DNA from 3 places in the Halomonas sp. M4R1S46 genome. Region 2 is predicted to be linked to each of the others. Evidence: riboswitches for the same ligand, from Rfam matches in the RefSeq annotation. Region 2 holds a riboswitch; each other region holds the start of a gene.
What was found. Region 2 has a riboswitch for thiamine pyrophosphate ahead of OCT48_RS18660 (hydroxyethylthiazole kinase). Riboswitches for the same ligand answer to the same signal wherever they lie in the genome.

Region 1 (3,242 bases), 590 kb from region 2:
GCCCCGCCAAGGTAGCGTGGTGCGGGGAAAACCGGAGAGAGGAAACCATGGTGGCAGAGCGACAGGCCTGGACGGACCAGGATCGGCTGCAGGTGCTGTCCCTCTATTGTCGGCTGACGTTTGGACAATTGCACAAGCGTCGGCCGGAGGTCATCGAGCTGGCCGAGCGTATGGGACGTTCGGCCAACTCCGTGGCGATGAAACTCACCAACTACGCGAGTCTCGATCCGGAGGTCCAGGCCTTGGGGAAGAAAGGCCTTACTGGTGCCTCTCGACAGGACCGCTTGCTCTGGCAGCGATTTATCGCCGACCCAGAGCCAGTGGCGAAGGAGTGCGAGGCAGCCTGGGCGGCACTTGAGGTCAACGAGCCGGCAGAGGGCGCAAGGGTCGAGAACGACGCCGACTTCACTGGCCAAGAGACGACTGGCCTGCAGAAGCGACGCATCGGCCAGCCTCTCTTCCGCAAGGCGGTGATGATCCGCTATGACACGCGCTGCGTGATCACGGGCCTGCGCCACGAAGACCTGCTGATCGCCAGCCATATCGTGCCCTGGCAGTCGCAGCCCGAGTCGCGACTCGACCCGGCCAACGGGCTCTGTCTCAATGCCCTGCACGATCGTGCCTTCGACAAGGGGCTGCTGGCTATCGATGAGCGGGATCGCATCCGCATCTCGTCGGAGCTGAGCGCAGAGGGTGTCGTGGGCCACCTGAAACACCAGCTACAGGACCTCGATGGCCGGCCATTGCGTCTGAAGGCCGAGGCCTTTCCCGATCGCGGCTATCTGGCCTGGCACTACCGGGAATGTTTTCGCCGGTAATGTCTTAGGCAATGTCCGAAAAGTGCCTGTGCTCGGCTATACGGCGTTAAAAATCGGCTCGTGCGCGAGCCGTTGCTCCTGCAGCAGCAATCGCCCCTCCCGCATCGGGCCCTCGAACAGGGCTACCCGCAGGCGCAGCAGGCGTTCGCTGACCCGGTTGTCGAAGGCGGCGTGGGGCTCGGCGAATCTCCGGTGCGGGTGCCCGGGGCGTGTTCCCTGGCTTCGGAGAAGGGCACGGCGGCTTTCCGGCGGCTGGTCGTTCGACATCGGACACTGTTATGTCATGCTGGCGTGTGAACGCGATATCGGCGAGTCGGCCGTCACTTGAGGTTCATCCAACACGATTCATTCACTGTCGCCAGGGGAGTCCCGCTCGACCGGATATTGCATCCGGCGGGGGCTGAGAGAGCGCTCGGCGCTGACCCTGGACCTGATCCGGTTCATGCCGGCGGAGGAAGCGCGACATGCCTTACCTGACGTCAGCCGTGCTTGGCGCGGCGCTGCTGTGTTTCACCGTGCTGGGCCTGCGGGCGCGGCGCGCCGACGGGCCCCTCGACGATTACGTCACCGCCCGCAACTCCCAGACGGCCTCCAGCCTTGGGCTCTCCTTCCTGGCCTCCGGCATGGGGGCCTGGATCCTCTTCGCCCCGCCGGAGATCGGCGCCTTCGTGGGTCCCGTGGCCCTGGCCGGCTACGCCATCGGCTCGGCATTGCCGTTCATCGTGCTGGGCCTGTTCGGGCCGGCCATCCGCCGGCGCCTGCCGGAGGGCCGCAGCATCGGCGAATACGCCGAGGCCTGCTTCGGGGCCGGGGTGCGGCGCTGGGTGTCGCTGGTATCCATCCTCTACATGGCCTGCTTCCTGGCCGCCGAGCTCACCGCCATCGGCGCCATCACCGGGCTGTTGTCCACGGTGCCGCCCGCGCTGGTGGTGATCGGGGTGGCCCTGGCCACGCTGCTCTACACGGCGCTGGGCGGCCTGCGCGCGAGCCTCGCCACCGATCGCTGGCAGGCCTGGCTGCTGCTGGCGCTGCTGGCCGTGGTCGGCGGGGTGGCCCTGGTCCGCCTGCCGGCGCTGCCGGCGGAGGCCGCGATGCCGTCGATCCCCACCGTCGACGCCCTGTCCGTGGCCCTGACCCTGGTGATCGCCGTCACCGCGGCGAACCTCTTCCACCAGGGCTACTGGCAGCGGGTCTGGGCGGCCCGGGACGCCCGGGCGCTGGGTCGTGGCGCCTGGCTGGGCGGCGCCGTCACCGTGCTGGTGGTGGCGGTGGTCGGCGGCCTCGGCATCCTCGCCGCCATGAGCGGGCTCGCCCTGGGCGAGCCGCCGATCCCCTTCTTCGCGCTGCTGGCCGGGGCGCCGGACTGGCTGGCGCTGCCGGCGCTGGTGCTGGCGGTGACCCTGGTCGCCTCCAGCGTGGATACCCTGCAGAACGGCATCGCCTCCCTGGTGGTGGCCGGGGCCGGGCGGCGGGGCCTGTCCCTGCCGGTGGCGCGCTGGGTCACGGTGGCGCTGATGGTGCCGGTGGTGGCCATCGCCCTGCAGGGGCTCTCGGTGTTGCGGCTGTTCCTGATCGCCGACCTGCTGTGCGCCGCCATCGTGGTGCCGGTGCTGCTGGGCCTGTGGTCACGGATGAGCGCCGCCGCGGCCCTGGCCGGCGGCGTGGCCGGCCTCGCCGGGGCCGTGCTGCCGGGCTGGCTGGCCAGCGGCAGCCTCGTGGCGGGCCTGCTGGCGGCGAGCTTCCCGGCCGGCGTGCCGACGCTGCCGCCCTTCCTCGGGGCGCTGCTCGCCTCCACCCTGGTCGGCCTGCTGGTGGCCTGGTGGCGACCGGCCCGGGCGTCGCATGCCACCTGAGCATTTGCCAGGCGGGGGGATGACGGCCACCCTCTGAAGGTCACCCGACCGAACAGAGGACGTCGCGTCATGAGCGATACGCCACAGGATCCGCGCCGCCGCCATTCCGCCCCGGTGGTGGATGGCGTCGGCAAGTCGGCCAGCCGCGCCATGCTGCGTGCGGTGGGCTTCACCGATGCCGACTTCGCCAAGCCCCAGGTGGGCATCGCCTCCACCTGGAGCCGCGTCACCCCCTGCAACAGCCATATCCATGAGCTGGCCGAGCAGGCCAGCGCCGGCGCCGATGCGGCCGGCGGCAAGGGCGTGATCTTCAATACCATCACCATCTCCGACGGCATCGCCAACGGCACCGAGGGCATGAAGTACTCGCTGGTGTCCCGGGAGGTGATCGCCGATTCCATCGAGACGGTGGCCGGCTGCGAGGGCTTCGATGGCCTGGTGGCCATCGGCGGCTGCGACAAGAACATGCCCGGCTGCCTGATCGGCCTGGCGCGGCTCGACCGGCCCAGCGTCTTCGTCTACGGCGGCACCATCCTGCCCGGCGAGGGACACACCGACATCGTTTCGGTGT
Region 2 (3,242 bases):
GTGGGGTGCTGTGCCTGGCGTTGGGCGACGCCATCACCAAGTGGCTGGGCGAGACCCATTCGCCGCTGCAGATCATCTTCTTCCGCACCCTGGTCTCGTTGCCGCTGATTCTGCTGATCGCCCGGTTCAACGGCGGGCTGCGGACCCTGCGCACCCGGCGGCCGGGGGTGCACCTGCTGCGTGGCCTGATCTTCACCGGCACCATGATCTGCTTCATGTGGGGGCTGACCCTGCTGCCGCTGGCCGAGACCACCGCCATCGCCTTCGCCGCGCCGCTGTTCGTGACCCTGCTGTCGGTGCCGCTGCTCGGCGAGCGGGTCGACCGCTTCACGGTCCTGGCCACCCTGCTGGGCTTCGTCGGGGTGCTGGTGGTGGTCCGGCCGGGCGGCGACAGCTTCCAGCCCGGGGCCCTGGTGGTGGTGGCGGCGGCGGTGTTCTACGCCCTGACCATGATCACCGCGCGTCGCTACGGCGAGCGCGAGCACCTCTGGGCGATGGTCTTCTACACTACCCTGGTGCCGTTGCTGGTCTCGGCCACGACCCTGCCCTGGGTCTGGCAGACGCCTGCCGCCCTGCACTGGCCGGCCTTCCTCACGGCCGGTTGCCTCGGGGTGGGGGCCATGGCCGGACTGACCCTCGCCTTCCGCCATGCCCCGGCAGCGCTGGCCGCGCCCTTCGACTACACGGCCCTGCTGTGGGCGGTGCTGCTGGGCTGGGGAATCTGGGACGAGGTGCCGGACCTGTGGGTGTTACTGGGCGGCTCGCTGATCATCGTCAGCGGCCTGGCCATCGCCTATCACGAGCGACGCACCGCCCTGAACCGCCGCCCCAGCGCCTAGGCGCGCGGGCAGCCGGGCTCAGCGTCTCGGGAAGGCGCGGGCGGCGGCCTCGGGATCCGGGGTGCCGCAGATGGCGGAGATCACCGCCAGGCCGTCGGCCCCTGCCCGGTACACGTCCCGGGCGTGCTCGGCCTTGAGCCCGCCGATGGCCACCGTCGGCAGGGGGCTCGCCGCCACCAGCTCGGCCAGGCCCGCGAAGCCCAAGGGCTGGGCGTGGTCGTGCTTTGACGGGGTGGCGAAGACCGGCCCCAGGCCCAGGTAGTCGAGCCGCCCCGCGTCGATCCGGGCCAACTGCCCATGGGTCTGCACCGAGAGGCCGAGGATGGCCTCGGGGCCCAGGGCCGCGCGGGCATCGGCCACCTCGCCGTCGTCCTGGCCGATATGCAGGCCATCGGCACCGCTGGCCAGCGCCACCTCCAGGCGATCGTTGATGATCAAGGGCACGCCGCTGCCGGCCAGTGCCGTCTTGAGCCGGCGCGCCAGGGGCACGAACTCGGCGTCGCTGGCATGCTTGTCGCGCAGCTGCACGAGGGTCACCCCCCCGCGCACCGCGGCCATGACGGTCTCGACCAGCCCGCGGGCCTCGCACAGGCCCGGGTCGGTGACCAGGTAGAGGGACAGGTCAACTCGCATCGGTGATCTCCAGGCGCGTGCGCGCGGTGAGAGTGGGGCCGTCCAGGGCATGGAGGGCATCGAGGAAGGCCACGGCGAAGCTGCCCGGGCCGGCGGCGGACTCGCCGGCGGCGGCATAGCCGGCCAGGGCACTCGCCAGGGCGGCGAACTCGGTCACCTCCTCGCGGGCATGCGCCATGGCGGGCGAGGCCCCCAGGGCCAGCAGCACATTGGCCATGGTGTTCATCGCCACATGGTTGGTGATGTTGTGGACCAGCGGCGTGGACGCGCGCACCCGAGCCAGGTGCTCGGCGGGATCGATGGAATGCATAGGGCCTCCCGGGGGAGGGGAGGCGCGGGCCCGGAGGTGAGCCGGCACGACTCCCTCCGCCGGCATTATCCGGGTCAGGTGATGAGGGTGCCTCTCAGCCGGTGCGGCTTGCCGCGCCGGCGCCCCTGTCGTCAGTCGTCACTATCCCCGTTCGGCCGCAGGCTGTAAAGGCGCGGCGGTTCAGGCCGCCAGCTGCAGGGCCACCAGGGTCAGCAGGCTGGCCTGGCTGAGGTGCTGGAGACTCCGCGTGCGGCTGGCGGTCTCGGGCTCGCCGGGATCATCGCGCTCCGGGCGCAGCAGCGCGGTCGCCGCGGCGGCCAGGCCGATCAGGCCCAGCGGCAGGCCGACCTTGCCCCAGCAGGCGATCAGGCCGCCCGCGGCGAGCACCAGCACCCCGCCCATCACCAGCCAGCCGGCTCGCTGCCGGGCGGCGGTCGACGCCATCGGCATCGCCTGTGTCATCGGCATGCTCCTCCCGTGTCGTTGTTGTCGTCATCAAGGCTCACGATGTAACCACGTTAGGGGCGTCAGCTTAAGGGGCGCTTAAACAACGATGACATTTCGATAACAACGGTGACGCGAGGCGGTCAGCGCCGGGGCAGTCGGGCGACGACGCGCAGCCCGCCGCCGGGCGCCGCGTCCAGCTCCAGGTGGCCGCCATGGCGCTGCACGAGGCGGTCGACGATGGACAGGCCGAGGCCGGCCCCGGCTCCGGGCCCGGCGCGGTGGAAGCGCTCGAGGGCCTGGGCACGCCGGGCCGGGGGAATGCCGCTGCCCTGGTCATCGACGCTCAGGCCGAGATGGTGCGCCCTGGCCGTCAGCGAGACTCGCACTCGGGCGCCCTGCGGCGAGTGCTGCAGGGCGTTGCCGACCAGGTTCTGTACCAGGGTGCCGATGGCGCCGGGCTCGGCGATCAGCCCCCAGTCGGCGCCCTCGTCGGCGTCGAGCCGGATGTCCTGGCCGCGATCGGCGGCCAGGGGCATCAGTTCGGCCAGGGCCTCGCGGGTCTCGTGGAGCAGGTCGACCGGCTGGCCCGTGGCATCGGCCTCCTGTTCGGGGTCCAGGCGGGCCAGGGTCAGCAGCTGGGTGACCAGGCGGGTGGCCCGGGCGACCCCGTCGCGCAACTGGGTGAGCGCCTCGCGGCGGTCGTCCGGGTCCTGGGTGGCCAGGGCGTTCTGGGCGTGCAGGTCCAGCACCGCCAGCGGGGTGCGCAGCTCGTGGGCGGCATCGGCGATGAAGCGCTTCTCCCGGGTGCGCATGTCACGGATCCGCTCGAGCAGCCGATTCAGGGCGCCGGCGATGGTGGCGAGCTCCCGGGGCAGCGGCGAGGTGGGCAGGGGGGGCAGGTGCTGGGGATCGCGGCTCCGGATCTGGTCGGCCATGCGGGACAGCGGGCGGAGCCCCCAGCCGATGGCCCACCACAGCAGCAGCGCCAGCACCGGGAGCCCGACGAGGTCCGA
Region 3 (3,242 bases), 1.3 Mb from region 2:
GCTCGGCCTGCTCGATCAGGGTGTCGCGGAACACCTCCCAGGTCAGGTCCTCGGCCACGCCGCCCACCTTCTCCAGCGCCTGGTAGATGGGCACAGTGCCGATCGGCACCGGGGCGTTGCGGATGATCCATTCCCGGGTCTCGTGGATGTTGGCCCCGGTGGAGAGGTCCATGATGGTGTCCGAGCCCCAGCGGATGCCCCAGGTCATCTTGTCGACCTCGTCCTCGATGGAGGAGGTCACCGCCGAGTTGCCGAGGTTGCCGTTGATCTTCACCAGGAAGTTGCGGCCGATGATCATCGGCTCGGATTCCGGGTGGTTGATGTTGCTGGGGATGATGGCGCGGCCGGCGGCCACCTCGTCGCGCACGAACTCCGGGGTGATCTCCTCGGGGAGTCGGGCGCCGAAGCCCTGGCCCGCATGCTGGTGGCCGAGGATGCGCTCGACCTCCTCGGTGCCGAGCGCCTGGCGGCGCTGGTTTTCCCGAATGGCGATGAATTCCATCTCCGGGGTGACGATGCCCTGGCGGGCATAGTGCAGCTGGGTGACGTTGTGCCCTTCCCTGGCGCGGCGCGGGGTGCGGGTCAGGTCGAAGCGCAGCGGGGCGAGCATGGGGTCGTTGGCGCGGCGGCGGCCGTACTCGGAGGTGGGGCCGTCGAGCAGCTCGGTGTCGCCGCGCTCCTCGATCCAGCCGCGGCGCAGCTCGGGCAGGCCGCGGCGCAGGTCGATCTCGGCCTCGGGGTCCGTGTAGGGGCCGGAGGTGTCATAGACCAGCAGCGGCGGGTTGGCCTCGTCGGCGCCGGAGGTGCGGGTCGGCGACAGGGCGATCTCGCGGAAAGGCACGCGGATGTCGGGGCGCGAGCCCTCGACGTAGCGCTTGCGCGAGCCGGGCAGGGCCTGGATGGCGGCCTCGTCGACGCGGGCGCTCTCGGCGAGGAAGTGATCGGTCTTGGCCATGGGAGTCTCCTTGGGGTCCATCACGGTTGTGGTTGTATCGGGAGGAGACGTAGGCGGGGCGTCGTCCGGCGGGGCCGGGGCGTCGCTTGATCCCTACGCTGGTACCCTCCCCGTGGTCAGGGAATTAGCCAGTTCAGGTTCAACGGGATCCATGCTCGGGCGCCTCGCGCCGCATGATCTCAGCCGTCATCAACGGCACCCCGTCAAGCGTTGTGGTGCCCGCCATCGCCGGCGGGCGGAGTCATCGTGGCTACATGCTTGCCTCGGTCTCGGGGCTGATCCGTCGACAGGTCTGCGAGGGGGCGCTGTGAACCCCTCCCTGGGCGCTACCGACGCCATCCATGGCGTAGGACCCCCTCTTAGACCTGTCGCCGGCGCCCCGTACGTCGTGGCAGCCGCGACGGTCTTGCTCGGCAGTGGTTAGTCCGCGCGATCCAGGCCCATCTGCCAGAAATCGATCTCGAGCCGCGTGGCATCGCGGAAGATGGTCGCCAGGCGCGCGAAGCGCTCCGGCGTGACCTCGGCCAGCCGGGCGTCGAGCCAGGCCCGCTCGTCGTGCATGGCGGCCTGGAAGGCGTCGCCCTCGTACATGGCGATCCAGGCATCATAGGGGTTGGCCGCACCGCGCATCGTGGAGGCCTGGGCGTTCAGCCAGTTCGCGATCTCGCCGTAGCCGATCAGGCAGGGGGCGAGCGCCACGTGCAGGTCGAGCAGGTCGCCGCGGCTGCCGGTGTCGAGCACGTAGCGGGTATAGGCGAGGGTGGCCCGGGCCTCGGGCAGCCGGGCCAGGTCGTCCTCGGTGATGCCCCACTCGCGGCAGTAGCCGACATGCAGGTCGAGCTCCACGTCGAGGATGGTCTTCAGGCCCTCGAAGGCGTGGCGCAGCTCGGCCAGGGTCTGGCTCTTGTAGGCGGCCAGGGCATAGGCCCGGGAGAAATGCACCAGGAACAGGTAGTCCTGTTCCAGGTAGTGGCGGAAGGCGTCCTCGTCGAGCCGGCCGGCGCCCAGCGCGCGGACGAAGTCGTGCTCGATATAGGCGCGCCAGTCCTGCTGGCAGGCATCGGTCAGGTCGCTGAAGCGGTAGCCCATCTTGCCTCCGGTGCGGTCGGGATCCGGGGGCGAGCGAAGCGGAAGACGGGAGGAGGGCCGGACGGAAAGGGGCGTGCCGGGCCCACCGCCTGATTCCCTACGCCGGTTCACGTGCGGGCCTGCGCCACGCACCCACCCGGATCAGGTTCCACGGGATCGGCGCTGGGTTCTCTCGATCGCTCTCGAAGTCGAACCTGCGCCATCTCAGCCGGTTCCACCGGCACCCCGTCAAGCGAGTAGGGCCAGTCTAGCAGCTTGGATCGGCATTACCAGCCCCGGCAGGACAGCGGTCCCGTCGGGGCCGGTGGGCGGGAGCCTATGAGGCGGCTGGCCTCAGTAGAGGCGGAAGCGCTTCCAGTCGGCGCGTCCCGCCTCGCGCTCGGGGACCTTGCGATAGCGCTTGTATTCCCACTGGTACTGGGCCGGGTCCAGGGCGATGGCCGCCTCCACGCTGGCGTTGACGCCGGCGGCGGAGCTCGCCTCGTCGGCATCGTAGACCCGGGCGTCGGCGGCCAGGAAGTGCAGGGCGAAGCCGCGCCCGGGCAGGCGCCGGGCGACGCCGGTGACCACCCGGGCCTCGGTGCGCGCGACCAGCTTGGGCAGCAGGGTGGCGGTGTAGGCCGGGCGACCGAAGAAGGGTGCGAAGACCCCGCTGCCCCAGTCCGGCTCCTGGTCCGGGAGGATGCCCACCGCCTCGCAACGCTTGAGCGCCTTGAGCAGGGCCGCCACGCCACGGGGGTTGGTGGGCACCAGGCGAGCCCCCTGGCGCTCGCGGCCCTGGCGGGTCACCGGGTCCAGGGCGGCGAGCTTGGGTGGCTCGTACATGGCGGTGAAGGGGAAGTGGCTCGACAGCCAGAAGTTGAGGATCTCCCAGTTGCCGAAATGCGGGGCCAGCACGATCACCCCGCGGCCCTCGGCGCGGGCCTCGTCGAGCAGCTCGCGGCCATGGACCTCGAGGATCGAGGCCGCCACCCGCGACGGGTCGCCCATCCAGGCGAAGCCCAGCTCGAGCATGGTGGCGCTGGAGTGGGTCAGGCTGTCCCGGGCCAGGCGACGTCGTTCGGCCTCGCCAAGCGTGGGGTAGGCCTGGGCCAGGTTGACCCGGGTGACCCGTCGCTCCCGGGAGCTGACGGCCTGGACGAGGGGGCCGGCGAGGCGGGCCAGTCGCCACAACGGGGCCGGCCGCCAGGCGGACAGC

Region 1: another riboswitch for thiamine pyrophosphate. It lies ahead of OCT48_RS15945 (sodium:solute symporter family transporter); the one in region 2 lies ahead of OCT48_RS18660 (hydroxyethylthiazole kinase).
Region 3: another riboswitch for thiamine pyrophosphate. It lies ahead of tenA (thiaminase II); the one in region 2 lies ahead of OCT48_RS18660 (hydroxyethylthiazole kinase).

Annotation. Positions count from the first base shown of each region.
Region 1 is NZ_CP107008.1:3,443,115-3,446,356, reverse strand. Features, by position in the region: gene OCT48_RS15950 (HNH endonuclease) at 48-818, shown strand; TPP riboswitch at 1,169-1,293, shown strand; gene OCT48_RS15945 (sodium:solute symporter family transporter) at 1,283-2,671, shown strand; gene ilvD (dihydroxy-acid dehydratase) at 2,741-3,242, shown strand, end outside.
Region 2 is NZ_CP107008.1:4,037,689-4,040,930, reverse strand. Features, by position in the region: gene OCT48_RS18670 (DMT family transporter) at 1-839, shown strand, start outside; gene thiE (thiamine phosphate synthase) at 858-1,472, opposite strand; gene OCT48_RS18660 (hydroxyethylthiazole kinase) at 1,462-1,782, opposite strand; TPP riboswitch at 1,817-1,919, opposite strand; gene OCT48_RS18655 (hypothetical protein) at 1,963-2,244, opposite strand; gene OCT48_RS18650 (ATP-binding protein) at 2,370-3,242, opposite strand, start outside.
Region 3 is NZ_CP107008.1:2,773,853-2,777,094, reverse strand. Features, by position in the region: gene thiC (phosphomethylpyrimidine synthase ThiC) at 1-955, opposite strand, end outside; TPP riboswitch at 1,029-1,168, opposite strand; gene tenA (thiaminase II) at 1,376-2,044, opposite strand; TPP riboswitch at 2,121-2,282, opposite strand; gene OCT48_RS13015 (lysophospholipid acyltransferase family protein) at 2,378-3,242, opposite strand, start outside.